Regions from separate parts of the Variovorax sp. AC103 genome, predicted to be linked through region 1. Evidence: predicted binding sites of a transcription regulator. Region 1 holds the regulator's gene; each other region holds the start of a gene.
What was found. Region 1 encodes sigma-54, which starts transcription at its own class of promoters, with help from an activator protein. Its sites were predicted from a motif close to TGGCANGNAANCTGCTTT; they were not measured.

Region 1 (7,529 bases):
AGATCGCCGGCCCCGGTTTTCTCAACATCCGCCTCAAGACGGCCGCCAAGCAGCAGATCGTGCGCGAAGTGCTGTCCGCGGGCGAGGCCTTCGGCCGGCAGCCGGCCACGGGCGAGAAGGTGCTGGTGGAGTTCGTCTCGGCCAACCCGACCGGCCCCCTGCACGTGGGCCACGGCCGCCAGGCGGCGCTGGGCGACGCCATCTGCAACCTGCGCGCCTCGCAGGGCGAAAACGTCTGGCGCGAGTACTACTACAACGACGCCGGCGTGCAGATCCAGACGCTGGCCAACAGCACCCAGCTGCGCGCGCGCGGCTTCAAGCCGGGCGACGCCGAATGGCCCAGCGGCGAAAAAGCCCCGGCCTACAACGGCGACTACATCGCCGACATCGCCGAAGACTTCAAGGCGAAGAAGACCGTCAAGTCCGAAGACCGCGAGGTCACCGGCAGCGGCGACATCGAGGACCTGGACGCCATCCGCGAGTTCGCCGTGGCCTACCTGCGCCGCGAACAGGACCTGGACCTGCAGGCCTTCCGCGTGCGCTTCGACCAGTACTACCTGGAGTCCAGCCTGTACACCAGCGGTCGCGTCGAGGCGGCCGTGGCCAGGCTGGTGGCCGCCGGCAAGACCTACGAGCAGGACGGCGCGCTGTGGCTCAGGTCGACCGATTACGGCGACGACAAGGACCGCGTGATGAAGAAGCAGGACGGTACGTACACGTACTTCGTGCCCGACGTCGCCTATCACATCGCCAAGTGGGAGCGCGGCTTCCACAAGGTCATCAACATCCAGGGCACCGACCACCACGGCACCATCGCGCGCGTGCGTGCCGGGCTGCAGGCGGCTGGCGAAGGCATTCCCGAGGGCTACCCCGACTACGTGCTGCACACCATGGTGCGCGTGATGAAGGGCGGCGAAGAGGTCAAGATCAGCAAGCGCGCGGGCAGCTACGTCACGCTGCGCGACCTGATCGAGTGGACCAGCACCGACGCCGTGCGCTTCTTCCTGCTCAGCCGCAAGCCCGACACCGAGTACACCTTCGACGTCGACCTGGCCGTCACCAAGAACAACGACAACCCGGTGTACTACGTGCAGTACGCGCATGCGCGCATCTGCTCGGTGCTGGCCGGCTGGGGCGGTGACACCGCCACGCTGAAGAGCGTCGACCTGACGCCGCTGGAAAGCCCGGCGGCCCAGGCGCTGATGCTGCTGCTCGCCAGGTACCCGGCCATGCTGACGGCCGCGGCCAAGGACTTTGCACCGCACGACGTCACTTTCTACCTGCGCGAACTGGCCGCCAGCTACCACAGCTACTACGACGCCGAGCGCATCCTGGTCGACGACGAGCAGGTCAAGCTGGCCCGCCTGGCGCTGGTCGCCGCGACCGCGCAGGTGCTGCACAATGGCCTCGCGATTCTCGGCGTCAGTGCGCCGAGCAAGATGTGAACCTCACCATGAAGAAGACAACCAGACAACGCGGCAACATCGTCATCGGCCTGATCATCGGGCTGGTGCTCGGCCTTGGCGTCGCGCTGGGCATCGCGGTCTATGTGACCAAGGTGCCGATCCCGTTCGTGACCAAGACGCAAAAGGGCGGCGCCGAACAGGACGAGGCCGAAGCCCGCAAGAACCGCGACTGGGACCCGAATGCGCCGCTGGCCGGCAAGGCCGGTGCAGCCAAGCCCGCGCCGGTCGCCACCGGTCCGGTCAACCCGGTCACCGGCGAGCCGGCCGCCGCCGTGGCCCCAGGCGCCCCGCCGCCCACGACCGCACCGCCGGTGCCCGTGGTGGTGGCGCCCAAGCCACCACGCACGGCGCCGGTGCCGGCCGAGGCCAACGCGCTGCCGGCTTCGAACGACCCGCTGGGCGACCTCGCCCGCGCGCGCTCGGGCAGCGTGACCACCGCGTCGGCTGCGCCGAGCAGCAGCACCAACAGCAACGCCGCCAGCAGCTCCGGCGCCGATCCGTTCATGTACTTCGTGCAGGCCGGCGCCTTCCGCACCACCGACGACGCCGAGGCGCAGCGCGCCAAGCTGTCGCTGATGGGCGTGGAGGCCCGGGTCACCGAGCGTGAGCAGGCGGGCCGCACCGTCTACCGTGTGCGCGCCGGCCCGTTCAACAAGAAGGACGATGCCGACCGCCTGAAGGACCGGCTCGACGGCGGCGGCATGGAGTCGGCGCTGGTGCGCGTGCAGCGCTGACCCCGGCCTCCGACACGAATAGCCCTTAAGCTTCGCGCCGCGGCGTTTGCCGCCACGATTCATCGACCCGATCGCGCCCGGGCGCACCGGCTGCGCGGGAACTCCCCGCCGCGCGCCGGCTCAGTCTGCCGTACCAACTGGAGAACCCTTTCAATGAAACGTCGTGACTTTTCGCTGGCCGCCACTTCGCTCGGGCTGCTGTCCCTGGCCGCCAATCCGGCCCACGCCCAGGCGCGCGCGCCCAAGGCAGGCACCGAGTACCTGGTGCTCGACAAGCGCGCACCGGTCGACGCACCGGCCGGCAAGATCGAAGTGGTCGAGTTCTTCTCGTACAACTGCCCGCATTGCAACGACTTCGAACCGGCGCTCGAAGCCTGGGCCAAGACGCTGCCGAAGGAAGTCGCCTTCCGCCGCATTCCCGTGCCGTTCGTGGGCAACGACGTCGAAGCCAAGCAGCGCCTGTACTACGCGCTCGAGGCCATGGGCAAGGTCGACGAATTCCAGCCGAAGGTGTTCAGCGCCATCCATGCCCAGCGCCAGAACGTGAACGGCGACGCCAACATCATTGCCTGGGCTTCGGCCAACGGCCTGGACGGCGCCAAGTTCAAGGAAACCTTCACCTCGTTCAGCGTGGCCAGCAAGGCCAAGCGCGCCTCGCAGATGACCGACGCCTACAAGGTGGCGGGCGTGCCGGCGATGGCCGTGGCCGGCCGCTGGTATGTGGATGGCGAGACCGCCGGTAACATGACCAAGGTGCTGCAGGTCGTCAACTACCTGATCGGCGAAGCGAAAAAAGGCTGACCCCCGGGGCTGCGCGCATTGACTGCCGCTGCCTTCTCCCCTTTTTGCAAGGGATACCTGGCCCGCTTCGGCGGGCTTTTTCATCTGTGCGTGCGGGGCTGGCGCAATCAGCCGCATACAATGCCGAGCAAGTTTCGTGCCTCTATGACATTGCATTCTTACCCCACCACTCCCTCCTTCCTCCGTTGCATCGGCCGCCTGGCTGCCGCCGCGCTGCTGCTGGCCGGCTTCGCCTCGGGCGCCCTGGCCGAAACCGCCGACCGCACCAAGCCGATGAACATCGAGTCGGACGCCATGCGTTACGACGACCTGAAACAGACCAGCGTGTTCACCGGCAACGTGCTGGTCACGAAGGGCACGATCATCATCCGCGGCGCGCGCATGGACGTGCGCCAGGACGCCGAGGGCTACCAGTACGGCGTGGTCACGGCGGCGCCCGGCAAGCGCGCCTACTACAAGCAGAAGCGCAATGCGCCCGACGAATGGATCGAGGGCGAGTCCGAAGTCATCGAGTACGACAGCCGCGCCGACAACGTCAAGTTCATCCGCAACGCCGTCATGCGCCGCCTGCTGGGCGCCACGCCGAACGACGAGAGCCAGGGCGCGCTGATCGTCTACGACCAGAGCAACGACACCTACACCGTCAACGGTTCCACCGTGCCGGCGAACACCGCCGTCAACGCGTCCACCCCCGGCGGGCGCGTGAGGACCATCCTGACCCCCAAGGCCGCGGCCGCGCCGGCCGCCGGTGCCTCGGCCCCGGCGGGCGCGAAGGCTGCGCCGCCGGCACCCACCCCGGCGCCCGGCAAGGGCCTGCGCCAGAGCACCACGCTCGACGACGGAGAAACCCGCAAGTGATCGAAACCGCTGGAACGCACGACGCCAACGGCGCGCCGGGCAGCCGCCTGGTGGCGCGCGGCCTGAAGAAGAGCTATGGCAGCCGCACGGTGGTGAAGGACGTCTCGCTCGACGTGCAGAAGGGCGAAGTGGTCGGGCTGCTCGGGCCCAACGGCGCGGGCAAGACCACCTCGTTCTACATGATCGTGGGGCTGGTGCGTGCCGACGCGGGCCAGATCACCATCGACGGCGAGCCCATCGCGCACATGCCGATCCACCGGCGCGCCCGCATGGGCCTGAGCTACCTGCCGCAGGAAGCCTCGATCTTCCGCAAGCTCACCGTCGAGGAAAACGTGCGCGCCGTGCTGGAGCTGCAGAGCGAGCCCGACGCCAACGGCAAGATGGCGCCGCTGTCCAGGCAGCACATCGAGGAGCGCCTGTCCGAACTGTTGTCCGACCTGCGGGTCGACCACCTGCGCGATTCGCCCGCGCTCGCGCTGTCGGGCGGCGAGCGCCGCCGCGTGGAGATTGCACGCGCGCTGGCCACGCAGCCGCGCTTCATCCTGCTGGACGAGCCCTTCGCCGGCATCGACCCGATCGCGGTGATCGAGATCCAGCGGATCATCAGTTTCCTGAAGGAACGCGGCATCGGCGTGCTCATCACCGACCACAACGTGCGTGAGACGCTGGGCATCTGCGACCACGCGTTCATCATCAGCGACGGGCATGTGCTGGCACAAGGCACGCCTTCGGAGATCGTCGACAACGCCGAGGTACGACGCGTCTACCTTGGCGAGCACTTCCGGATGTAAGGGCGGGTGGGCTCTCCATGAAGCAAGGGCTGTCCCTTCGCGTCTCGCAGCACCTGGCATTGACGCCGCAGCTGCAACAGTCGATCCGGCTGCTGCAGCTCTCCACGCTCGAACTGAGCCAGGAGGTCGAGCAGATGCTGGACGAGAACCCGTTCCTCGAACGCACCGCGGAAGAGGCGGCGCGCGAGGAATTCGGGCTCGACGCGGCCGATGCGCCGGTCCCGCGCGATGACGGCGGCGGCGATGGAGGCGACGGCATCGAAGGTGAAAGCGACTTCGCGCCGCCGGCGGCCAGCACCTCTGCTTCGTCCACTGAGACGACCACCAGCACCGCCGACTCCGACGGCCCGGCCACGGAAATCACCGAGCGCGAGCCCGACTGGGAAGGCGACGGCACCGTCGACATGGCCGCGCCCGACGACAGCGAGTGGGGCAGCGACGCCCCCGCGCGCCAGAACAACCTGGGCGACGATGAGCGCGCCGACGCCACCGAGCTCGCGCGCAGCCAGGAGTCGCTGCAGTCGTTCCTGCACCGCCAGGCGCTGAGCCTGCGCCTGAACGAGAACGACAGCGCCGCGCTGCGCTTCCTGATCGAGTCGCTCAACGACGACGGCTACCTCGAAGACTCGCTGCCCGCGCTGGCCTCGGGCCTGGCTGGCGACGACAACGACCAGTTCGACGACCTCGTGCACCACTTCCAGGTGGCGCTCGGCCTGCTGCAAAGCCTGGAGCCCGTGGGCGTGGGCGCGCGCGACCTGGGCGAATGCCTGGGCATCCAGCTGCGCGCGCTGGCCCGCCCGGACGAGACCGAGCAGGAGCAGCTGGTCCGCAAGACCGCCATGGCCGTGTGCAAGCAGTCGATGGAACTCTTGGCGCGTCGCGACTTCAAGCGCCTGGCCACGCTCACCCGCACCAGCGAAGAGCTGGTGCGCCTGGCGCTGCAGATCATTGCGCGGCTGGAGCCCAAGCCGGGCCGGCGCTTCGTGGACGTGGAGCGCAACATCGTGGTGCCGGACGTGATCGTCACCAAGACCGGCCGCGGCACCAACATCAAGTTCCGCGTCATGCTGAATCCGGAGGTCATGCCGCGCCTGCGCGTGCACGACATCTACGCGGGCGCTCTCAAGGCGCACAAGGGCGAGGGCAGCCAGGCGCTGTCGCAGCGGCTGCAGGAGGCGCGCTGGTTCATCAAGAACATCCAGCAGCGCTTCGACACCATCCTGCGCGTGAGCAACGCCATCGTCGAGCGCCAGAAGAGCTACTTCGTGCACGGCGAGCTCGCGATGCGCCCGCTGGTGCTGCGCGAGATTGCCGACGAGCTGGGCCTGCACGAGTCGACCATCTCGCGCGTGACCACGGCCAAGTACATGTCCACGCCGTTCGGCACGGTCGAGCTCAAGTACTTCTTCGGCTCGGCGCTGGGCACCGAGACCGGCGGCAATGCGTCGAGCACCGCGGTGCGCGCGCTCATCAAGCAGTTCGTCAGCTCGGAAAGCATCAAGAAGCCGCTGTCGGACAGCCAGATTTCCGAGATGCTGAAAGAGCAGGGCATCGAGTGCGCACGCCGCACCGTGGCCAAGTACCGCGAGGCGCTGCGCATCGCGCCCGCCAACCTGCGCAAGGCGCTGTAGCAAGCCGACCATGAGCCCTGGCCGCCCGCATCCGATGTCGCGCCGGGGGCTCGGGTTCTTCGCCTTGGTGGCCGTGCTGCTGTTCGCCGGCTGCGCCACCTTGCCCGACGAGGCGCCGCGCCCCGCCGTCAAGGCCATCGCCGTGTCGGCCGATACCGCCCTGGGCAAGATCGCGCTGGGGGCCCAGCCCGACCCCGACCTGAGCGGCTTTCGCCTCATGCCCGGCGGCGACTTCGCCTTCGATACCCGCATCCAGCTGGCGCGCCGCGCCCAGCGCACGCTCGACGTGCAGTACTACCAGATCGAGAACGACGAGACCGGCCGCTACCTGTTGCGCACCCTGCGCGACGCCGCGCTGCGCGGTGTGCGGGTGCGCCTGCTGATGGACGACCTCTACACCTCGGGCGAGGACGAGCTGCTGCTGGCCTTTGCCGCCACGCCCAACGTCGAGCTGCGCCTGTTCAACCCGTTCCCGGCCGGGCGCGGCAGCATCCTGAAGCGCTTCACCGCCTCGCTGTTCGACTTCAGCCGCGTGAACCGCCGCATGCACAACAAGCTGTTCATCGCCGACGGCGCGATGGCGGTGGCGGGCGGGCGCAACATCGGCAACCAGTACTTCCGGCGCACCGCGGGCGAGAACTTCCTCGACCTGGACACCTTCGTGACCGGCGCGCTCATCCCGCGGCTGGGCAGCCTGTTCGACCAGTACTGGAACAGCGTCTACGTGCGGCCCATCGGCTCCGTGGTGCGCACCGATGTGCCGCGCGACGAACTGCAGCGCCGCTTCGAGGCCGCCACCGGCCCCGACACCACGCCACCCCCGCCGCCCCCCGCGCCCAACGACCTGCTCGGCTACAGCCCGATGGCGGACGACCTGAACACCGGCAAGCTCAACCTGATCTGGACCCTGGCCGAGGCCTACGCCGATTCGCCCGACCGCGTGATCGGCAAGACGGCTTCCTACGGCGGCGTGCCGCTGCTGGACGTCGACAGCGTGCGTTACAACGTGGTCGAGCAGATGCGCCGTGCGCGCTCCGAGGTGACCATCGTCTCGCCGTACCTGATTCCCGGCGCCACCGGGCTGGAGGTGATGCGCGAGATTCGCCGGCGCAACGTGAAGATCAGCGTGGTCACCAACTCGCTGGCCGCCACCGACGAGCCGCTGGTGCACACCGCCTACCGCCGCTACCGGCCCGACATGCTCAAGCTGGGCGCCGACCTGTACGAGCTGAGTTCCAGCCGCACCCG
Region 2 (7,529 bases), on a different contig from region 1:
CCAAGGTCATGATGGAACGCGACACCGGTCGTTCGAAGGGCTTCGGCTTTGTCGAAATGGGCACGGATGCTGAAGCACTCGCAGCTGTCGAAGCCATGAACGGCCATTCACTCCAGGGCCGTGCCCTGACGGTGAACGAAGCCCGTCCGATGGAAGCTCGTCCCCCCCGCACCGGTGGTGGCGGCGGCTACGGCGGTGGTGGCGGTGGCGGCTACGGCGGTGGTGGTGGTGGCGGCGGTTACGGCGGCGGCGGCGGTGGCCGCAGCGGTGGTGGCGGCGGTTACGGCGGCGGCGGCGGTGGCCGCGGCGGCTACTAAGCCCTCCCTGCACGTCCGAGAGCTCCGGCTCTCTGAATGAAAAAAGCTCCTTCGGGAGCTTTTTTCGTTTCTACCGCGCCCTTCCGTGCCCGCAGTCAGGTCGCCCTCATGGAAACCCGGTAAGCATTTGTCCGTACCCTCGCGGTCAGCCAACGGTCAGCCGCGCAGAACGACGCTCACTCCTTCAAAACAAGAGGGGCGAGACATGCGCATCAAGAGTCAGGCGGACTTCTTTTCAGGAGTCATGTTCACCAGCGTGGGAGGGGCCTTCGCGATAGGCGCCACGACCTACACCATCGGCGACGGCGCCCGCATGGGGCCGGGGTACTTCCCGCTGATGCTGGGCATCCTGCTGGCCTTTCTGGGCGCCATCATCATGTTCCAGGCGCTGGTGGTCGAGACCACCGACGGCGACCCGATCGGCAAGTGGGCCTGGAAGCCCCTGGCCTTCGTGCTCGGCGCCAACCTCGCCTTCGGCGTGCTGCTGGGCGGGCTGCCCAGCATCGGGCTGCCGGCCATGGGAATGATCATCGCGATCTACGCCCTCACGATCATCTCGAGCATGGCGGGCGAGCACTTCAAGCTGCGCGACGTGCTGATCCTCTCGACCATCCTGGCCGCCGGCAGCTACGTGGCCTTCATCTGGGCGCTCAAGCTCCAGATCCAGGTCTGGCCCACTTTCATTTCGGGCTGAGGAGCACGCACCATGGACCTGATCCACAACCTTTCCATCGGTTTCGGCGTTGCCTTCACCTTCACCAACCTGCTGTATTGCCTGCTGGGCTGCATTCTGGGCACGCTGATCGGCGTGCTGCCCGGCATCGGCCCGGTCGCGACCATCGCGATGCTGCTGCCTGCCACGTACGCGCTGCCGCCCGTGTCGGCGCTCATCATGCTGGCAGGCATCTATTACGGCGCGCAGTACGGCGGCTCCACGACGGCCATCCTGGTGAACCTGCCCGGGGAGTCGTCCTCGGTGGTCACCTGCATCGACGGCTACCAGATGGCAAGGCAGGGCCGCGCGGGCCCCGCGCTGGCCGCGGCCGGCCTGGGCTCGTTCTTCGCGGGCTGCGTGGGCACGCTGATCCTGGCGGCCTTCGCACCGCCGCTGACCGAGCTGGCCTTCAAGTTCGGCCCGGCCGAGTACTTCTCGCTGATGACGCTGGGCCTGATCGGCGCGGTGGTGCTGGCGTCGGGTTCGCTGATCAAGGCGGTGGCCATGATCGTGCTGGGCCTGCTGCTGGGCATCGTGGGCACCGACGTCAACTCGGGCGTGGCGCGCTACAGCTTCGACATTCCTGAACTGACCGACGGCATCGGCTTCGTGGTGATCGCCATGGGCGTGTTCGGCTACGGCGAAATCATCGGCAACCTCTCGCAGCCCGACGACGAGCGCGAGGTGTTCACGCACAAGGTGAAGGGCCTGTGGCCCACCAAGGAAGACTTCAAGCGCATGACGCCCGCGGTGCTGCGCGGCACGGCGCTGGGTTCGGCCCTGGGCATCCTGCCGGGCGGCGGCGCGCTGCTGGCCTCGTTCGCCTCGTATGCGCTGGAGAAGAAGATCAAGATGCGCCCGGGCGAAGTGCCTTTCGGCAAGGGCAACATCCGCGGCGTGGCGTCGCCCGAGTCGGCCAACAACGCCGGCGCGCAGACCTCCTTCATTCCGCTGCTGACGCTGGGCATTCCGCCCAACGCGGTGATGGCGCTGATGGTGGGCGCCATGACGATCCACAACATCCAGCCCGGCCCGCAGGTGATGACCAGCAACCCGGAGCTGTTCTGGGGCCTGATCGCCTCGATGTGGATCGGCAACGCGATGCTGATCATCCTGAACCTGCCGCTCATCGGCATGTGGATCAAGCTGCTGACGGTGCCCTACAAGTTCCTGTTCCCGGCGATCGTGCTGTTCTGCGCCATCGGCGTGTACTCGACCAACAACAACACCTTCGACGTGTGGATGGTGGCGGCCTTCGGCTTCATCGGCTACCTGTTCATCAAGCTCAGGACGGAGCCCGCGCCGCTGCTGCTGGGCTTCATCCTCGGGCCGATGATGGAAGAGAACCTGCGGCGCGCCCTGCTGCTGTCGCGCGGTGCATGGAGCGTGTTCGTCACGCGGCCGCTGTCGGCGGGGCTGCTGGTGGCCGCGGTGATGCTGCTGGGCATCGTGCTGCTGCCGGCCATCAAGGCCAAGCGCGAGGAAGCCTTCGTCGAAGAATAGGCCCGCCACCGGGGGCAACACCCGAGGCCCGGCAAAGCCGGTTCCTCGGTGTTTCTGGAAGAAGCCCCCGGCTTGGCGCCTGGGGCTTTTTTCATTTCAGGAACGCGTCGTACGCCGTCTTCAGGATCAGCGCGCTCACCACCACGATGAACACGCCCCGCACGAACCCCGCGCCGTGCTTGAGCGCCACGCGCGTGCCCAGCAGGCTGCCGGCCACGTTGGCCACCGCCATCACCAGCCCGTACTGCCACCACACGTGGCCCTTGGCCGCCAGCAGGATCAGCGCGGCGCCGTTGGTCAGGGTGTTGATGATCTTGGCGGAGGCCGAGGCGTTGAGGAAGTCGTAGCCCATCCAGCGCACGAACAGGAACACCAGGAAGCTGCCCGCGCCCGGCCCGAAGAAACCGTCGTACAGCCCGATCGACAGGCCGATGGTGCAGGCCGCCAGCGTTTCGGCGCGGCCGGTGAAACGCGGCGCGTGCAGCCGGCCCATGTCCTTGCGCGCCAGCGTGTACAGAAGCACGCCCAGCAAGATGACAGGCAGCGCCCGGCGCAGGAAGTCGCCGGGAAACATCGTGACACCCCAGGCGCCCAGCATCGCGCCGGCAAAGCCGGCCAATGCGGCCGGCCAGAGGGCCCCCCAGCGCATCTGCACCCGCTGGCTGAACTGGGCCGCCGCGGCGGCCGTGCCCCAAATGGACGCGCTCTTGTTGGTGCCCAGCAGGGTCGCCGGTGGTGCGCCCGGAAACACGGCGAACAGCGCCGGCACCAGGATCAGCCCGCCCCCACCCACGATCGAATCGACAAAACCCGCGAGCAGCGAGGCACCTGTGACCACCAGCATTTCCATGGCGGCGATTGTCTCACCCGCAACGCTACTAAAAAAGTAGCGTCACGCGCAGGTGCGGCAAGCGTATGGGGTGCATTCGGCTTGAGAAAAAAGGCCGGGCCACGCCCTTCGAACAGGCAAAAAAAAGACGCCGACCAGCGGCGTCTTTCAAGTTCGAAACAGGCATCTCGTACGGAGCCTTTGAAGATTTTTCTTGTTGATCGGGAAGTTGTCTCCTCGGACCCTCGGCAGTACGAGCAGGGCCCGTTCGCGAGTGGGCAGACTTTAGAGCGTGCACCGCGTCAGTGCATTGGGAATTACCCGCTTTGACTCAGGTCCGACACACGATTTGCGAACGAAAGTGTGTCGATGAGTTAACAAGGTGGCACGACTTGTGCACGTAAGGCAACAGTCCACAACTCGAAGAAGACAACGGCCATGGCCTTGGCAACGCACGCCTCCATCAGCGCGGCAGACACCGCGTGGATGATGACTTCGACCGCGCTGGTGCTGCTGATGACGCTGCCCGGCATCGCGCTCTTCTACGCAGGCATGGTGCGCCGCAAGAACGTGCTGGCCACCATGGCGGCCGTGGTGGCGATTGCCGCGGTGGTCTCGCTGACCTGGTTCGCGCTGGGCTACTCGCTGGCCTTCACGCCCGGCTGGCCCTGGCTGGGCGGGCTCGGGCGCTGGGGCTTCTCGGGTTTCGAGTACCTGAAGGAAGCGGGCCAGGTGGCGGTGAGCCATGTCGCGCCCAACGTGCCCGAGTCGGTCTACGCGATGTTCCAGCTGACCTTCGCGATCATCACCACCGCCCTGGTGCTGGGCGCCTTCGTCGAACGCATGCGCTTCTCGGCCATCCTGTGGTTCGCGCTGCTGTGGAGCGTGCTGGTGTATGCGCCGGTGGCGCACTGGGTGTGGGAGCCGGGCGGCTGGCTCGCGCAGATGGGCGCGCTCGACTTCGCCGGCGGCTCGGTGGTTCACGTCAACGCGGGCATCGCGGGGCTGGTCTGCGCCTATGCGCTGGGTCCGCGCAAAGGCTACGGGCGCGAGGCCTTCGAGCCCTACAGCCTGGCGATGACGATGATGGGCGCCGGCCTGCTGTGGGTCGGCTGGTTCGGCTTCAATGCAGGCTCGGCCGTGGCAGCCGACGGGCGCGCGGGCCTGGCGATGCTGGTGACGCACATCGCGGCGGCGGCCGGCGCCATGAGCTGGATGATCGGCGAGTGGATCGTGCGGCGCAGCCCCTCTTTGCTGGGCCTGTGCTCGGGCCTGGTGGCCGGGCTGGTGGCGATCACGCCGGCGGCCGGTTTCGTCACGCCGCTGGCGGCGCTGGCCATCGGCACCATCGCGGGGCTGGCGTGCTACTGGGGCGCCACCGGGCTGAAGCACATGCTGGGGGCGGACGACTCGCTGGACGTGTTCGGCGTGCACGGCATCGGTGGCATCGTGGGTGCGCTGCTCACGGGGGTGTTCGCCGATGCGCGCATCTCGGGCGTCACGGGCGACGTGCTGACGCAGGCCGTCGCGGTGGGAAGCGTGGCCATCTACAGCGCGACGGGGACGGCGGTGGTGCTTTGGCTGGTGCATGTGCTGGTGGGCTTGCGCGTCGACGCAAACAGCGAGCTGCTGGGCCTCGATCTTGCACAGCACAAGGAACACCTGGGGAGTTGATCCACCGTCGGAGGAACCATGCCATCCATGTCCGAAAGCGAACGCATCGCCCTCGCCGCCCGCCTTCATGTGGCGCTGCGGCGAAAGCACGGCCGCGTGACCGACACCGAGTGGATGGCAACCAACGCGGAATACGCCGCCGAGATCGTGCGCATGACGCGCGCGCACGCCGCCGAAACCAAGGACGAGGAGCTCGACCAGCTGGCCACGCGGCTGGAGCAGGCGATGGAGCCGCTGGCGCGCGCTGCCCGGCTGGCGGCGCGGCAACCCGACGGGCAGCCGCCGACGCCGCCGCCGCGGTACGTGGGCGGGTTGCGCTGAACGAACCCCGCCCCCCGATGCCGATTCCCGAACTCAGCCCGCAGCCAACGCCGCCTTGCGAATCGACTGCAGCGTGCTCCCCGGGGTGATGGCCTCCGGGTCCAGCAGGCAATGCAGGATCGCCGGCTTGCCGCTCGCTCGCGCGCGGGCCAGTGCGGGGCCGAACTCTTCCGTGGTGGTGACCCGCTCGCCGTGGCCGCCGAACACCTCGGCATAGCCGCGGAAGTCGGGGTTCTTCAACTGCGTGGCGCTGATGCGGCCGGGGTAATGCTTTTCCTGGTGCATGCGGATGGTGCCGTACATGGCGTTGTCGAGCAGCACCACGAGGATCGGCAGGCCGTACTGCACCGCCGTCGCGAACTCCTGGCCGTGCATCATGAAGTCGCCGTCACCGGCAAACACCACCACCTCGCGCTGCGGCCACAACCGCTTGGCGCCGACACCGGCCGGCAGGCCGTAGCCCATCGAGCCGCTGGTGGGCGCCAGCTGGCTGGCGAACGCGCGGAACGGCCAGAAGCGGTGCACCCAGGTGGCGAAGTTGCCCGCGCCGTTGCAGAAGATGGTGTCGGCCGGCAGCACCTCGCGCAGGTGCTGCATGACCTCGCCCATCTGCAGCGGACCCGGAATGCGGATGGGCGCCGGGTCGCTCCAGCGCAGGAAGTCTTCGCGCGCGGTCTTGGTCTCGGCCTGCCACGCGGGCGTGGATGCGGGGCGCAGCGCGGTCACCGCTTCGGCAAAAGCCTGCGGCGTGGCGTGGATGCCCTGCGCCGGGCGGTAGAGCTTGCCGAGTTCGTCCGCATCGGCGTGCACGTGCACCAATGCCTGCTTCGGCTGCGGAATCGCCAGCAGCTCGTAGCCCTGCGACGGCACTTCCGACAGGCGGCCACCGACCAGCAGCACCAGGTCGGCATGGCGGATGCGCTCCAGCATGCGCGGGTTGGCGCCCAGGCCCAGGTCGCCCGCATAGCAAGGGTGCTCGGCGGACATCAGCATCTGGCGGCGGAACGAGCAGTACACGGGCAGCGAGAACGCCGCCGCGAATTCCGCGAACTGCTGTGCGGCCTTTTCGGACCAGCGGCTGCCGCCCAGGATGACGACCGGGCGCAGCGCCTGCGCCAGGCGCTGCTGCAGTTCGGCGACCTGCGACGCACCGGGATGGGTTTCGGTCACCGCGTAAGGCAGCGCGTTCGCCACCGTCGCGGCCTCGGTCAGCATGTCTTCCGGCAGCGCGATCACCACCGGGCCGGGCCGGCCCGAGGTGGCGACGTGGAAGGCGCGCGACACCAGCTCCGGCACGCGCGCCGGGTCGTCGATCTGCACGACCCACTTGGCCATGGTGCCGAACACGGCGCTGTAGTCGAGTTCCTGGAAGGCCTCACGGCCCAGCGCCTCGCGCGCGACCTGGCCCACGAAGAGCAGCAGCGGCGTCGAGTCCTGGTGCGCGATGTGCACGCCGGCCGCCGCGTTGGTGGCGCCCGGGCCGCGCGTGACGAAGCAGATGCCGGGCTTGCCCGTGAGCTTGCCCTGCGCCTCGGCCATCATGGCCGCGCCGCCTTCCTGGCGGCACACGGTCACGTCGATCGATGCGTCATGCAGCGCGTCGAGCACGGCAAGAAAGCTTTCGCCGGGCACGCAGAAGAGTTGCTGCACGCCATGGGTGATGAGCTGGTCGACCAGGATCTGGCCGCCGGTGCGGGGTGAGGTCATGCTTGTTCCAAAGGGCTGAAGGTAGGCGGTATTGCTCCTTCCCCTTTGGGGGAAGGCTGGGATGGGGGCAAGCGGCGTTGGTCAGGCCGACAGCAACTGACATGCCGCAAGCCCCCACCCCTTCCCTCCCCCAGCGGGGGAGAGAGAAAGTCAAAGTCATTCGAGGGCGTTGCACGCGGCGATGATGCGACTGCACGCCTCTTCCAGTTGCGACATCGCCGTCGCATACGAAATCCGGAAATACGGCGCCAGCCCGAACACGCTGCCTGGCACCACCGCCACCTCGAAGTCCTGCAGCAGGTAGCCGCAGAAGTCGCTGTCGCTCTGCAGCAAGGTGCCGCCGGGTGTGCGCTTGCCGAGCACGCCCGCGCAACCCGCGAAGGTATAGAACGCGCCTTCGGGCACGCGGCAGTGCAGGCCGGGCGCGCGGTTCAGCGCGGCGACCACGAAGTCGCGGCGCGCC
Region 3 (7,529 bases), on a different contig from region 1:
GCGTGGGCAGCAGGATGGGCTTGATGAAGCCCAGGCGCACCACCAGGTCCCACGCGATGAACAGCACCACGGGGCCGATGAAGGGCAGCAGGCGGTCGCGCAGCGGCGTCTTCGGTGCGGCGGCGTTGAGGCTGGCCGGCGGGGTCCACGGCGCGGCCGTGGTCGTGCTTGCGTCTGCCATGGTCAGGCCTTGTAGAGCAGCGTGTCCACGAGCACCTTCTTCTCGAAGATGCCTTTCTCGGTGAACAGGTCGTAGAACTTCTGGAAGTACGCGACATCGCTGGGCTTGAACTCGTTGTAGAGCATGTACGACGCGAGCGGCACTTCGGCCGTGAGCTTGCCTTCGATGGCGGTGTAGCCCTTCATGAACTGGCGCGCCTCGTCGGGCTGGGTGCGCACCAGCGCCACGCCGCGCGCATAGGCGGCGATGTACTTCTTCGCCACCTCGGGGTTCTTCTTGATGAACTCGGTGGTCAGGCTGGCCGCGCCGCCATGCCACGGCGCCATCGGGTCGCCCAGGATGTACTTCGCCACCACGCCGGCTTCGATGACGCGCGTGGTGCCGTTCATGCGGCCGACGGTGCCGGTGGGCTCCAGCGTGTAGCAGGCATCGACCTGGCCCGCGACCAGCGCGGCCACGTGCTGGCCGATGGGCAGCTCGCTCACCGTTGCGCCCTTGGCGCCGGCGCGCTCCAGCATGGTCTTGCACAGCGTGACGTTCTGGATGCCGGGGCCCGAGGCCACCTTCTTGCCGGCCAGCTCGGCCATGGTCTTGATGGGGCTGTCCTTGCCGACGATGAACTCGTCGAGCACGAACCTGGCGTTGCTCGGGTTGGTGCAGAAGATCTTGAAGAGGCCGGGCTGCGCGATCTCGCCGATGGCGAGGTTGGCCGAGCCGGTGCCGTTGGCGCTGCCGTCGCAGCGGCCTGCGAGCATGCCTTCCATGACCTGCTGCGCGCCGGCGAACTTGAGCGCCTCGACGTCGAGGCCGGCTTCCTTGAAGTAGCCCTTGTCGACCGCCGCGAAGAACGGCAGGCCCGCGGCCACGGGCCAGAAGCCGATGCGCAGCTTGGGTGCGGCCTGCGCGCGCACGAGGGCGGGCGCGGCCAGCACGGCCAGGCCCGTGGCGCCGGCCTGCAGCAGCTGTCGGCGGTGGCGCGAAGCGGAGGGTTTGTTGGGGGTGCTCATCGGGACTCCTGGATCAAAGTCAAAGGGAAGAAGGTGCGGTGCCGGTGCCGGTGCGGTTGGCGACGTAGGCACGCCAGCCGCCGTGGGAGCTCACGTCCTGCGCAGCGGCCAGCGCATGGCCCTCGCAGATGAAGCCCTTGACCCAGCTGCCGTCGGCCAGCTCGACGCTGCCGAGGCCCAGGGGCGGCGGAATCAGCGCCAGGAAGCTGCCGACCTGCGCGAGCGGCACCGACCACACCTCCAGCGCGATGGCCGCACCCGACTCGCCTTCGGCCACGCGCTGCAGGCCGGGCTTGGGCGGCACCGTGCCCGGCAGCGCGTACAGGCGGTAGGCCGGCGACGTGGTGGTGGCGCGCAGCAGCGTGGCACCGCGCTCGGTGAGCTGTCCGTTGAGCGGCATGCCCGACAGGTGGGCACCGACCACGGCGATGGACAGCATGTCGGCATCGGCCGCGGCAAGGCCCGGAATGGCGCGCGGCGCGGGCAGCGGTTTGCCGGTGGCGCCCTGCGCGAGTCCCGTGGCGTGGTGGTAGCGCTGGCCCAGGTCGGCCAATGCCAGGTCGCTGCCGCAGGGCCCGATCAGCGTGATGCCGAACGGCAGGCCGTCGTCGCGCAGGCTGCTGGGCACCGAGAGCGCGGCGTAGTCGAGCAGGTTGACGAAGTTGGTGTACGCGCCCAGGTTGCGGTTGAGCGCCACGGGGTCGGCGCGCATCTGTTCGCGTGTGTAGTGGGTGGGCGCGCTGGGCACCACCAGCAGGTCGATGCCGCGCCACATCGGCTCGACCTTCTGCGCGATGGCGCGCAGGCGCGTCTGCGCGTCGAACACGTCGGCGGCGTTGTAGCCGCGGCCGGCGGCGAGGATGCCGCGCACGGGCTCGATGACTTCTTCGCCGTGCGCGTCGAAGAATTCGCGCACCGCGGCGTAGCGCTCGGCGACCAGCGCGCTTTCGTACAGCAGCGCGGCGGCCTCGGCGAGCGGCGCGTAGGCAATGGTGACGGGCGAGCCGCCCATGGCCAGCAGCCGCGCGGTGGCGTCGTTGAAGGCCTGCTCGGCGGCGGTGTCGCCAAAGAAGTTCAGCGTGTCGGGCACGCCGAAGGAGAAGCGCGCGGGCAGCGGCTTGCGGCCCAGGCGCAGGTTGCGCGAGTACGGGTCGCGCGCGTCGTGGCCGGCGGCGGCCAGCAGCACGTCGACGGCGGTGGCGACGGTGGTCGCGAAGATGGAGACGCAGTCCGCGCTCTGCGCGGCCGGCACCACGCCGAAGGTGCTCAGCAGGCCGCGCGAGGGCTTCAGGCCGACGATGTTGTTGAGCCCGGCCGGCACGCGGCCCGAGCCTGCGGTGTCGGTGCCGAGCGCGAAGTCGACCTCGCCGGCGGCCACCAGGTAGGCCGAGCCCGAGCTGGAGCCGCCCGACACGTAGCGCGCGTCGAAGGCGTTGGGCACCTCGCCATAGGGCGAGCGCGTGCCGTTCAGCCCGCAGGCGAACTGGTCGAGGTTGGTCTTGCCGGCCAGCGATGCACCGGCTTCGAGCAGGCGCTGCACCACGGCTGCATGGACCGTGGGGTGGCGGTCGAAGGCCGGGCAGGCGGCGGTGGTGGGCACGCCGGCCACGTCGATGTTGTCCTTGACCGCGAAGCGCAGGCCGGCGAGCGGCAGGGCGAGCCCGAGGGTGTCGCCGGCCCGTGCGTCCACGACGGGGAAGGCAAATTTCGCAATCCAGGCGGCGGCGGGAGATCCGTTTTCTTCATGCACCATCATCAGGCATCCAAACATGTGTACAAGTTGAGATGCAAGCGGCGTGCCAGCGGGAACGTGCCGCGGCGTGGATCAGATCAGGCGGGGATTTGCTCCTTCCCCTTCCGGGGGAAGGCCGGGATGGGGGCAGGCCTTCGATCAGGCGCCGCTCTTTTTCAGAGGCCGTCGTGCCCCCACCCCAACCCTCCCCCGGGAGGGGAGGGAGCAAGGCGGGAATGCAGGTTCGGATTTGCTCCTTCCCCTTCCGGGGGAAGGCTGGGATGGGGGCAGGCCTTCGATCAGGCGCCGCGCTTTTTCGGAGGCCGTCGTGCCCCCACCCCTGCCCTCCCCCAGCTGGGGAGGGAGAAAGACAGAGGGTCAGCTCTTCTTCGCGTCCCGGTAGAGCTTCTCCACCTTCGGCAGGTTCGCTTCCAGCTTCGCGATGCGGTCCGGCCCGCTCGGGTGCGTCGACAGGAAGCTCAGCCCGCCCTGGTTCTTCGACGCCGTGGCCATCTTCTGCCACAGCGACACCGACGCCTTCGGGTCATAGCCCGCGCGGGCGGCGAGCTCGAGCCCCACCAGGTCGGCCTCGGTTTCGTCGCCGCGGCTGAACTTGAGCGTGATGAGCTGCGTGCCCGCGCGCGCCGCCAGGTCGCCCACCTGCCCCAGCCCGAGCAGCTGCGCACCGATGGAGAGCGCCGCCCCGGTGCCCGCGCTCTTGGCCATGCGGGCGCGCGCATGCTCGCGCAGTGCGTGGGCCATCTCGTGGCCCATGACCATGGCGACCTCGTCGTCGCTCAGCTTGAGCTGGTCGAGGATGCCGGTGAAGAAGGCGATCTTGCCGCCGGGCATGCAGAAGGCGTTGATCTGCTTGCTGCCGATCAGGTTGACCTCCCACTTCCATTCGCGGGCACGCGAGTTCCACGGCATGGCGAAGGGAATCAGGCGGTTGGCGATGGTGCGCAGGCGCTGCAGCTGCGGGTTGCCGTCGCCCGCGAGTGCGCCCTTGGCGCGCGCCTGTTCGAGCAGTTGGCCGTACTGCTGCACGCCCGCCGCCTCGATCTTGTCGGCGGGCACGAGGTTGCGCGCCATCGAGGCGTTGCCGACGTTGACCTGCGCCAGGGCAGGGCCGCTCAGGGCCGCGCCGGCGGCAGCCAGCAAAAAAGCCCGCCGGGGGTTCCAGGGCGACGCCATGGCGGGCGCGGCAAATTCGGAGCGGTCGCATCGTGTGCACATAGGGGCGGGATCATAGGAACAAATGAAGACAAACGCGCTCCGCGATGACCCCGGGCGCTCATGGACAATCCGAAGCTCATGTCCGCCACGCCCGCCGAAACCCCCACCGCCCCCCAACCACCCTGGCGCGACGCGCTGAAGGTCTACCTCGAGCCCGCCACGCTGCGCATGCTGGCGCTGGGTTTCTCCGCCGGGCTGCCGCTGCTGCTGGTGCTGGGTACGCTGAGCTTTCGCCTGCGCGAGGCGGGCATCGACCGCACCACCATCGGCTACCTGAGCTGGGTCGGGCTGGCCTACGGCTTCAAGTGGGTCTGGGCGCCGCTGGTCGACCGCCTGCCGCTGCCGCCGCTGACCACGCTGCTCGGGCGCCGGCGCGGCTGGCTGCTGCTGGCGCAGGGCGTGGTGATCGTGGGGCTGGTCGGCATGGCCATGAACGACCCGCGCCTGGGGCTCAAGCCGCTGATCTGGTGCGCGCTGCTGGTGGCCTTCGGCTCGGCCACGCAGGACATCGCGCTGGACGCCTTTCGCATCGAATCGGCCGAGACGCGCAAGCAGGCCGCACTGGCCGCCGCCTATCAAACGGGCTACCGGCTCGCGATGATCTGGGCCGGCGCGGGCGTGCTGTGGGTCGCGGCCTGGGCCGAGGTGGCACCGGCCGTGGTAGCCACAGGTGCAGCGGCTTACCAGAACGGCGCCTGGAAGACGGCCTACCTGGTCATGGCGGCCTCCATGTCGGTCGGCGTCGTCACCGTGCTGCTGTCGCCCGAGCCGGTGCGCCGCGTGCTGGCCCCGGCGAAGAACGCGGCGCAGTGGCTGCGCAACGTGCTGGTCGAGCCTTTTGCCGACTTCATCCGCCGCTACAAGTGGCAGGCGGTGCTGATCCTCTCGCTCATTGCCATCTACCGCATCAGCGACGTGGTGATGGGCATCATGGCCAACCCGTTCTACGTGGACATGGGCTTCACCAAGGACGAGGTGGCCACGGTCAGCAAGATCTACGGCGTGGTCATGACACTGGCGGGCGCCTTCGTGGGCGGCGTGCTGTCGATGCGCCTGGGCGTGATGCGCGTGCTGATGCTGGGCGCGGTGCTCAGCGCGGCCAGCAACCTGCTGTTCGCCTGGCTGGCCTCGCGCGGGCACGACCTGACGGCGCTGATCGCGGTGGTCTCGGCCGACAACCTGGCCGGGGGCATCGCCTCGGCGGCCTTCATCGCCTACCTGTCGAGCCTGACGAACATCAGCTACTCGGCCACGCAGTACGCGCTGTTCAGCTCGCTGATGCTGCTGCTGCCCAAGTTCATTGCCGGCTACTCGGGCGTCTTCGTCGACGCCTACGGCTACAGCACCTTCTTCACCGCCACCGCGCTGCTGGGCGTGCCGGTGCTGGTGCTGGTGGCGCTGGCCTCGCGGCTCACCGCCGTCGCCGGGCCTGCGGACCGACCTTGAGACGGCTTTGAAGCCCCGCTGAAGCCGCGTTCAACCGCCCGCCGGACGGCCTCCAGGCGCCCGGCCGTATAGGACACGACCGACGTCCCGCGCAGCCCGCAACTGGTAGGCTGTTCGCGTATACATTCGCTTTTGCTCCTTTTTGTTTCCTTTTCTTGCGCTCCCTTCTGGAGCCCCCGTTGTCAGCAAGCCCACCTACAAGATCGTGCCGTCCCGAATTCCCCCCCTCCAAATCAGCGCCTTCACGGCGACCTCCGCGGTCGGCGTCGGCAAGGAAGCGCTGGCCGACGCGCTGGCGCAGTCGCGCAGCGGCCTGCGCGCCAATGACTTCGGCGACGCACCGCTGCCGACCTGGATCGGCCGCGTCGACGGCATCGAAGAGGTGCGCCTGCCCGAGCCGCTCGCGCAGTGGGACTGCCGCAACAACCGGCTGGCGTTCATGGGCCTGCAGGCCGACGGTTTCATCGAGGCGGTGGCCGCCGCACGCGAGAAGTACGGCGCTTCGCGCATCGCGCTGATCCTGGGCACCTCCACCGCGAGCATCGGCGAGACCGAGCTGGCGTACACGCAGCTGGACGCCGAAGGCAGCTTTCCCCCGAACCAGCGCCGCCCCGCGGTGCACACGCCCCATTCGCTGGCCATGTTCACGCAGGAACTGCTGGGCATCAGCGGCCCGAGCGAAACCATTTCGACCGCCTGCTCGTCCAGCGCCAAGGTGTTCGCCTCGGCCGAGCGGCTGATCCGCCTGGGCCTGGCCGACGCGGCCGTGGTGGGCGGTGCCGACACGCTGTGCGGCAGCGTGCTGTTCGGCTTCAACTCGCTCGAGCTGGTGTCGACCGAGCCCTGCCGCCCCTTCGATGCCGAGCGCAACGGCATCAGCCTGGGCGAGGCGGCCGGCTTTGCACTGGTGGAGCGCGTGCAGACCGGCGCCGCGGCCTCCCCGCTGCTGCTGCTGGGCTATGGCGAGGCGAGCGACGCGCACCACATGTCCACGCCGCACCCCGAGGGCCTGGGCGCCGAACGTGCCCTCGACGAGGCACTGGCGCGCGCCGGCCTCGCCCCTGGCGACATCGACTACATCAACATGCACGGCACCTCGAGCCAGAAGAACGACGAAGTCGAAGGTGCGCTGGTGGCACGCCGCTTCCCCGCAGGCACGCACGCCAGTTCGACCAAGGGCTTCATGGGCCACACGCTGGGCGCGGCGGGCATCGTCGAGGCGGTCATCAGCCTGCTGGCGATCGAGCGCGGCCTGAAGCCGGGCACCGTGAACACCCGCACGCTGGACGAAGGCTTCGGCCCGCAGATCCAGCTGGCGCCGGTGCACGGCGAGGTGCGCTACGTGCTGAGCAATTCCTTCGGCTTCGGCGGCAGCAACTGCTCGCTGGTGTTCGGCAAGGCCCCCGCATGAGCACGAACGACGCCAAGCCCGTGATGCCCCCGACCCTCTACATCGAAGGCCCCGCCTTCTGGACCCCCACCCTGCCCGGCTGGGAGGCCGCGCGCGCCGCCTTCCGCGGCGAAGGCCCGCTCAGCGATCCGCCCGCCAAGCGCCCCGCGCCGCAGGTGCTGGCCCCTGCCGAGCGACGCCGCGCGCCCGACACCGTGGCGCTGGCGCTCGAAGTGGCCGCGGCCGCCATGGCCGCCTCGGGCCGCAACGCCGCCGAGGTGCCCTGCGTGTTCACGTCCGCGCACGGCGACCTGTCGATCAACGACTACATGTGCGGCACGCTCGCCTCCGACCCGAAGATGCTGTCGCCCACCAAGTTCCACAACTCGGTGCACAACGCGGCCGTGGGCTACTGGACCATCGGCACCGGCTGCATGGCGGCCAGCAATGCCGTGTCGGCCTTTGACCACAGCTTTGCCTCGGGCCTGCTCGAAGCGGCGGTGCAGTGCGCGGCCGACCAGGAGCCGGTGCTGCTGG
Region 4 (7,529 bases), on a different contig from region 1:
GCCGCAGCCTTGCGACGGCCTCGAAGGTCAGCAGGCATTGGATCGGGGGAATGTGCTGCAGGGCCATGGCTCAGTGGGGGTGTTCGGTCTCCGCATGTCCGGGGCGCCGCTCGATCGACCTCGGCCCTGAACAATGCTCTTCGCGCACCCTCAGTCCTCGAAGAAGCTCACGGGCAGCCCGGGCGTCTCCACGCGCATCGAAATCACGCAGCCCGAAGCCGGCCGCTGTTCGATCTCCGCCGCAGGCCGCCCCTTGCGCGCGCTGGTGACGAACAGCGTCTTCAGATCGTCGCCGCCGAAACACGGCATGGTCGGGCATTGGACGGGTACAGGAACCGAGGCCACGATGTCGCCCGAAGGTGCGAAGCGCAGCAGCTGTGCGCCTTCGAACATCGCCACCCAGTAGTGGCCTTGCGCGTCGATGGTGGCGCCGTCCGGCCGGCCTTGGTAACCCAGCGGCGCGTCCGCAGTCCAGCCTTCGCGCTTGGCTTCGAACTGGTGGAACACGCGAGCACGCGAAAGCGCGTTGGCCTCGGCGTCCCAGTCCCACGCGCACACCACGTGCGCGGCGGTGTCCGCCCAGTACAGGGTGCGGGCGTCGGGCGAGAACGCGAGCCCGTTGGCCGTGGTGGACTCGTTGGCCATCTGCGTGATGGTGGGCGAGATGCCCGTGCCGGTGCGTGCGTCGAGGCAGTAGAGCGCGGCGTTGGGCCGGTCCTTGGCTTCGTTGAGCGAACCGCCCCAGAAGCGGCCGCGGGGGTCGCACTTGCCGTCGTTGAAGCGCATGGTGCGCACGTCGTGCTCCACACGCGCCAGGGCGACCAGCTCGCCGCCCCATTCGCGCGCCCGGTAGAAGCCGTCGCGCAATGCGATCACCAGGCCGCCGCTGCGCGCCGGCGCCATGCAGCCGGGCTCGGTAGGCAACGGCCATCGCTCCACGGCGGCATTCGGCGAAGCGATGTCGCCGCGGGTGCGCAGCACCGCGCGGCCGGGAATGTCGAGCCAGTAGAGCGCGCGTTCTTCAGGGTGCCAGAACGGCGACTCGCCGAGTTCGCAGAGGCTGTCTTCGATGGAGGTCCACATGGTTCGGCCATTGTGCCCCCGGCCATGAAAGCGACAGGCAAAAAAAAGCCCGCTGACGCCGGAGCGCTCGCGGGCTGAACATCCAAAGGAGACCTCGCTTGAAAACTTGTTCTTCAATTCAAGAGCACCGCGGAACCGGCTCTGCCGGGCCGCAGGTGCTGCCCCCTGCAAGGGGGTTGGCGTAGCGACACGAAGTGCGCGCAGCCTGGGGGTTTACCTGTTGTATGCGGTTTCGCCGTGCGAGGAGATGTCGAGGCCTTCGCGCTCTTCTTCTTCCGACACACGCAGGCCGATGGTCAGGTCTGCGATCTTGAAGGCGATGAAGGCCACCACGCCGGACCACACGATCGTGAGCGCCACGCTCTTGATCTGGATCCAGACCTGTGCACCCATCGCGAAGGTGTCGGGCGTTGCGCCGCCGGTGCCGCCCAGGCCCTTGGCTGCGAACACGCCGGTCAGGATGGCACCCAGGATGCCGCCCACACCGTGCACGCCGAACACGTCGAACGCGTCGTCGGCACCGAGCATGCGCTTCAGGCCGCCTACACCCCACAGGCAGACCAGGCCGGCCAGCAGGCCCAGCACGATCGAACCCATCGGGCCGACGAAACCGGCGGCAGGCGTGACGGCCACCAGGCCGGCAACGGCACCGGACGCAGCGCCCAGCATCGAGGCCTTGCCCTTGTGCAGGCTTTCACCCAGGATCCAAGACAGCGCGGCGGCAGCGGTGGCGAGCACCGTGTTGATGAAGGCCAGGCCGGCCAGCGCGTTGGCAGCACCTGCCGAACCCGCGTTGAAGCCGAACCAGCCGACCCACAGCAGCGAAGCGCCGACCATGGTGAGCGTGAGCGAGTGCGGCGTGAACGCTTCCTTGCCGTAGCCCACGCGCTTGCCGACCATGTAGGCACCGACCAGGCCGGCCACACCGGCGTTGATGTGCACCACGGTGCCGCCTGCGAAGTCGAGTGCGCCGTCCTTGCCCAGCAGGCCGCCGCCCCACACGATGTGGGCGATCGGCACGTAGCTGAAGGTGAACCACAGCACGGAGAACAGCAGCACGGCCGAGAACTTGGCACGTTCCGCGAACGCGCCGACGATCAGCGCCACGGTGATGGCCGCGAAGGTGCCCTGGAACGCGACGAACACGTATTCAGGAATGGTGGTCAGCGCGCCGAAGGTTTCCTGCGTGATGCCCTTCATGAAGATCTTGTCGAATCCCCCAAAGAAGTTGCCTTCGCCCGAGAACGCGATGCTGTAGCCATAGACGGCCCACAGGATGCTGATCAGCGAGAAGATCACGAAGACCTGCATCAGCACCGACAGCATGTTCTTCGAACGGCCCAGGCCGCCGTAGAACAGCGCCAGGCCGGGAATGGTCATCAGGATGACGAGCAGCGTGGAGGTCAGCATCCAGGCGGTGTCGCCGGAGTCGATCTTGGGTGCCGGAGCGGCGGCGGGCGCCGCGGCTGCCGCAGCGGCAGGTGCCGCGTCGGCTGCAGCAGGCGCGGCCGGCGCCGCGGGTGCAGCGGCAGCGGGTGCCGAAGCGGCAGGCGCTTCGGCCGGGGCGGCGGGCGTTTGTGCAATGGCGGTGGTGCCGGCAGCCAGCACACTCAAACCGAACGCAAGAGAGACAAGCAGTTTTTTCATAATCGTTGTTCTTTCGGGCCTGGACTCGTTCAGAGGGCTTCGCGACCTGTTTCGCCGGTGCGGATGCGCACGACCTGTTCGAGGTTGTAGACAAAGATCTTGCCGTCGCCGATCTTGCCGGTGCGGGCAGCACCCTCGACGGCTTCGATCACGCGATCGACGAGGTCGTCGGAGACGGCCGCTTCGATCTTGACCTTGGGCAGGAAGTCGACCACGTACTCGGCGCCGCGGTAGAGCTCGGTGTGGCCTTTCTGGCGACCGAACCCCTTGACCTCGGTGACGGTGATCCCCTGCACGCCGATGGCCGACAGTGCTTCGCGCACCTCGTCGAGCTTGAACGGTTTGATGATGGCTGTGACCAGCTTCATGAGTTTTCTCCTGCGGATGGAAATGAAACGGTGCGGCAGCTTGGGCCGCACCTCGTTGTTCTGGTGCTTAGAGCGTCTTCGTCAGCGTGAGGATGAAGCGCGCCTTGTTCGGCGAGTACGTCGTCTGGCCGAAGGTGCCGAAGCCGTAGTCCACGCCCGGGTTGCTCACGGCGAGGTACGAGCTCTTCTTGTTCGCGCCTTGCACCGAGCCGGTCAGCGACAGGCCGTTGCCGAAGTCGTACGACGCACCGACGTTGTAGTCGACATAGCTCTTGTAGCCCAGGCTGCGGATGTCGCTGGACATGTTCGTGTAGCCCACGGCGGCCTTCAGCGTGACCTTGGGCACGATTTCCTTGCTGTACGCGAGGTTCAGGTAGCCGGTGTTGGTGCCCTTCAGGCCCGAGCCCGCCTTGTTGCCGGCGTAGCCGAAGTAGTCCTTCGACACGGTGTGCGAGTACTTGGCGGTGAACGAACCGAGGGTTTCGCTGGCGTAGGTGCCGGCAACGTACAGCTCGGTGGTGTTGCCCGACGAGTTGCCCGGGTAGATGTAGGTGAGCGCACCGACGTCCATGTCCAGCGGGCCGGCCTTGAATTTGTAGCCGCCGTACAGGTCCATCTCGATGCTGTTGCCCTTGAGCCAGTTGACGCTGGAGTTCCAGCTGCCCACGTAGAAGCCGCTGTCGCCGAAGGCGTAGTCCAGGCCGCCCTGGACGGCGGGCTTGAAGCCCTTGGTCTTGGCGTAGTCGTTCTTGCCCAGCATGTCCTGGTCCTGGCCACGGAACTTGTAGTTGGTGGTCAGCGAGATGTTTCCCGTGAGGTTCGGGGCCGGAGCGGCGGCCGGCGCGGCAGCGTCGGTTGCGGCCTGCGCCAGGGCGGCGCCCGAAGCGGTCAGTGCCGTGGCAAGAACGATCAGCGCCTGGGCGGCGGTGCGGTACGTCATCGGGAAACTCCTCGCAAAGTGTGTTGGGGGACCTGAGAGGCTCAAAGCAGGGAGCGTGCCAAACTGCTCAAAAGCCCGCCCGCAGCGCATTCCCCGCGAGCTTGAGCGAGCGCCAAATCGTTACAACAGGTGCTTCGTGTGGCGGCGGTTTCTCCGGGAACTGCACCACGGGCGTGCCCCCGATGGGCGCACCATCTTGGGGAGATCAAGAACAATGAGTCTGTCTTTGGTGCAAAGCCGTGCTTTGCTGGGGCTGGAAGCGGCCAGTGTCACGGTTGAGGTGCATCTGGCGAACGGCCTGCCCAGCTTCACGCTGGTGGGGCTGGTGGAAACCGAGGTCAAGGAGGCGCGCGAGCGGGTGCGCTCGGCCATCCAGAACGCCGGGCTGGAGTTTCCCAACAACAAGCGCATCACCGTGAACCTGGCGCCGGCCGACCTGCCCAAGGACTCCGGCCGCTTCGACCTGCCCATGGCCATGGCCATCCTGGCGGCCAGCGGGCAGATCGACAACGCCCGGCTCGCCGGCCACGAATTCGCCGGGGAGCTGTCGCTTTCCGCGGAACTGCGGCCCGTTCGCGGTGCGCTGGCCATGGCGCTGGCACTGCACACGCGGGGCGTGGCCACCCGTTTGGTGCTGCCCATGGACAGTGCACAGGAAGCAGCGCTGGTGCCCGGCAGCGAGGTGTACGGCGCCCGGCACCTGCTGGACGTGGTGCGGCAGTTCATGCCCGACGCCGACGCGGCCGCGCAACTTCCCGAGCCGGCCTCCGACGATGGCTGGGCCCGGGTCGAGGCCGCGCCCGGCGCGGCCGCACCGCGCTACGCCGACCTGTGCGACGTCAAGGGCCACGCGGGCGCCAAGCGGGCGCTGGAGATCGCGGCGGCCGGCGGCCACAGCCTGTTGATGATGGGCGAGCCCGGCTCGGGCAAGTCGATGCTCGCGCAGCGCTTCGCCGGCCTGCTGCCGGGCATGAGCATCGGCGAGGCGCTGGAAAGCGCTGCCGTGGCCAGCCTGGGCGGGCGCTTCGCGACCGATCGGTGGATGTGCCGGCCTACTTCTGCGCCGCACCATACGTCCAGCGCGGTGGCACTGGTGGGCGGCGGCTCTCCGCCGCGTCCCGGTGAAATTTCCAGAGCGCATCACGGCGTGCTCTTCCTCGACGAATTCGCGATTTGACGCGACAGCTTTTCTTGTCCAAACTGTTAGGAGCCAATCAAATCGGAGGCTGGAAGCGATGAAAGCAGTAGATTTGGACGTGCCAATTGTCAATGACTGGACACCAACTCGCGCAATCGAGTTCGAGGTGAGTGCGCCCGAATTTCGGGAAACTTGGCGTAGCGCATCCGCTAAGTTAAAACCATATCTTGGGCGTTCGTGTGATTTGGTCCTGCGCCTGCTGGAATGCCTTTTACAGGTTACCAAACAAGACCTCGCAGCCAGCATCAATTCATCTTCATTTCCACCATTAGACAGGTTGCTCAAACAACTTTTGGGCGCAATTTATAGCGAACATTTTTTCTACGGGACCATTACTATCCGCCGAAAGCTCGCTTATGCCCTTTTAAGGGCAAGAGCCACAATCGCCACAGATGTGGGTGCCAAGCTTACTTGGAGTATCCAAATAGGGATAAATTCACAGCCTCAACTCGACCAACTTGCTGCGCTGTTTGATCAATTAGAGTTAGATTCTGAGAAAGTTACGGCTTGGCAGGGCTGGCCATGTCGGACAAAGGAAAATGTCGTCTTTCAGGCTCCTCTGCTGCCGATTTATCGACTCTTAGGCCCAACCTTCACCGCCCAATTATATCAAATTTGCCTAATAGAGGCAGCAACCAAACGCAAGCCAACATTATTCGGCGTTGTTGCTTTAAGTAGATTCATAGAGGTCGAAAATCCTACTGCCAGTGTTGATACACTTCACGATCCTGATTTCACCACTCATTTTTTTTCGCGCCTTTACGAATTCTATTTAGAGGACAGTTATCGAAATCGTGGCAATTTTGTATCGGGCATCGTTCTAAGGTGGCGGAGCTTAATCAAGCGTTTTTTTGTCGAGCGAGTTTTCCCTTCTGGTCTCATTGCCGAACCATCGGGGGGGTTTCCCAATCCTCGCTCGCTCTCCAACTCAATGCCCGAAACAAACGTAGCGGTCAATGAAATTGGGGTGGCCTACCACGACAAGTTGCTAACTCCGATCCCCTTGGAGCTCACCGATGACCAAGCCTTGCAGTTTATTTTTTGTCAGATTCGCGCGGATGCCGATCGAATCAAGCAATGGGCTTGGACTGAGGTAGAAAGAATGGCGGCCCTTCTCGAACGTCGGCATGTGCTCGCTGCGCACGGCGGGGTCAGAGTGGTCGGAGCAAGGGCGAAAGAGGGAGTTGGGGCAGACAAGGTCATGTTTTCTACGGAGTGGGACCATCCTGATCATCTGGAAAACGGCGCCGCAACCTTTGAGCACTACGGCTACCCATGCAGCGCTGACGTATCTGTATATGACTTCAACGCACTTTTCCCCTGTCCTCGAGGTCGGTGGGTAGAAGAGCTTGCGGTGCCGCGTTCCGGCGCCCTTACTCCTCACTGCGCGATTCTCGTCTCGGAGCACCCTGCAATTACACCGTCCTTCCTCGAGAACTTCGAACTCTTCGACAAGCAAGGTAAGGTCAAGGGAATTCTTTCCACAGATACAGGACAGATCATCGCCGGAGTGAAGTTGCGCCGAGGCGCCGATCTTGCCGCACAAGAGATTTTCCTGACGGCGCGGAGCGCGTTCGCTTTTGACCAAATCCTTCGACTGACGCAGCCTCTACGGGATCACCTGCGCGCGCGGAACGATGACAACTGGCGCTATCTGCTGCTCGCATCAGGAAGAGCATTCGCCTACCCAACGCGAATCAAGAAACTGTCGGGCCTCACAAGTAATCCATGGCCGGTGGCCAGGTTAGAGGAGTCATTCGTGCGGGCACTTGGATGCTCACCTGACGAGGCAGGTCACTTCGTTCGAAAGTTCTCACTGTCCAGCCTGCGAGCCTCAATGGGCGTCATCGTGTACTTGGACACAAGAAGCGTGGAGCAGATGGCAAAGGCTCTGGGCCAAGTGAAGTACGAGCCCCAACTGTTGGAAAGATACCTCCCGAAAGTCATTCGCGAGTTCTTCTTGGAACGCTGGATACGGATTTTTCAGACCGGCATCATCGTTGAGGCACTCAAGGACAGCGAATATCTTCTCGAAGCAACCGACTTCACGTCTATGGATGAGTTGGACGAGTTTTTAAGAAATCACGCGCTCAAAGTCCCGCCACAATCCCAGAGCCTCGCAGAAGCACAGCCGCAGGATCCGTGGGCAATTGGCGACCTCGACGTTCCTCAAGAAGTTGTCTTCGGATTGAACGAGCGCATCCTCACGTTGCTTCTCAGCTTGGAGAAGGCTGGCTCGAGCTCTGAACGTGCATTGAACCCCAAGGCGAAATATTGGGCAGAGATGACTACA

Region 2: a site for sigma-54 is predicted at 3,748-3,765, ahead of AC0IYU_RS05125 (ammonium transporter). Genes of this name have one in related genera too.
Region 3: a site for sigma-54 is predicted at 2,973-2,990, ahead of atzF (allophanate hydrolase). Genes of this name have one in related genera too.
Region 4: a site for sigma-54 is predicted at 4,082-4,099, ahead of AC0IYU_RS05680 (TorF family putative porin). Genes of this name have one in related genera too.

The regions. Positions count from the first base shown of each region.
Region 1 covers NZ_CEEDFC010000029.1:84,149-91,677, reverse strand. Annotated here, with positions in the region: gene argS (arginine--tRNA ligase) at 1-1,445, shown strand, start outside; gene AC0IYU_RS31225 (SPOR domain-containing protein) at 1,454-2,200, shown strand; gene AC0IYU_RS31220 (thiol:disulfide interchange protein DsbA/DsbL) at 2,354-3,001, shown strand; gene lptA (lipopolysaccharide transport periplasmic protein LptA) at 3,146-3,859, shown strand; gene lptB (LPS export ABC transporter ATP-binding protein) at 3,856-4,650, shown strand; gene rpoN (RNA polymerase factor sigma-54) at 4,668-6,281, shown strand; gene AC0IYU_RS31200 (phospholipase D family protein) at 6,292-7,529, shown strand, end outside.
Region 2 covers NZ_CEEDFC010000003.1:89,955-97,483, forward strand. Annotated here, with positions in the region: gene AC0IYU_RS05105 (RNA recognition motif domain-containing protein) at 1-317, shown strand, start outside; gene AC0IYU_RS05110 (tripartite tricarboxylate transporter TctB family protein) at 523-1,011, shown strand; gene AC0IYU_RS05115 (tripartite tricarboxylate transporter permease) at 1,024-2,535, shown strand; gene AC0IYU_RS05120 (sulfite exporter TauE/SafE family protein) at 2,627-3,385, opposite strand; gene AC0IYU_RS05125 (ammonium transporter) at 3,803-5,038, shown strand; gene AC0IYU_RS05130 (hypothetical protein) at 5,057-5,359, shown strand; gene AC0IYU_RS05135 (thiamine pyrophosphate-binding protein) at 5,393-7,066, opposite strand; gene AC0IYU_RS05140 (pyridoxal phosphate-dependent aminotransferase) at 7,223-7,529, opposite strand, start outside.
Region 3 covers NZ_CEEDFC010000003.1:155,037-162,565, forward strand. Annotated here, with positions in the region: gene AC0IYU_RS05420 (ABC transporter permease) at 1-181, opposite strand, end outside; gene AC0IYU_RS05425 (ABC transporter substrate-binding protein) at 184-1,188, opposite strand; gene atzF (allophanate hydrolase) at 1,208-2,944, opposite strand; gene AC0IYU_RS05435 (M48 family metallopeptidase) at 3,299-4,156, opposite strand; gene AC0IYU_RS05440 (AmpG family muropeptide MFS transporter) at 4,217-5,602, shown strand; gene AC0IYU_RS05445 (beta-ketoacyl-[acyl-carrier-protein] synthase family protein) at 5,808-7,013, shown strand; gene AC0IYU_RS05450 (beta-ketoacyl synthase chain length factor) at 7,010-7,529, shown strand, end outside.
Region 4 covers NZ_CEEDFC010000003.1:203,594-211,122, forward strand. Annotated here, with positions in the region: gene AC0IYU_RS05660 (LysR substrate-binding domain-containing protein) at 1-67, opposite strand, end outside; gene AC0IYU_RS05665 (SMP-30/gluconolactonase/LRE family protein) at 151-1,083, opposite strand; gene AC0IYU_RS05670 (ammonium transporter) at 1,297-2,730, opposite strand; gene glnK (P-II family nitrogen regulator) at 2,760-3,098, opposite strand; gene AC0IYU_RS05680 (TorF family putative porin) at 3,166-4,038, opposite strand; partial or broken gene AC0IYU_RS05685 (YifB family Mg chelatase-like AAA ATPase) at 4,253-5,206, shown strand; gene AC0IYU_RS05690 (hypothetical protein) at 5,274-7,529, shown strand, end outside.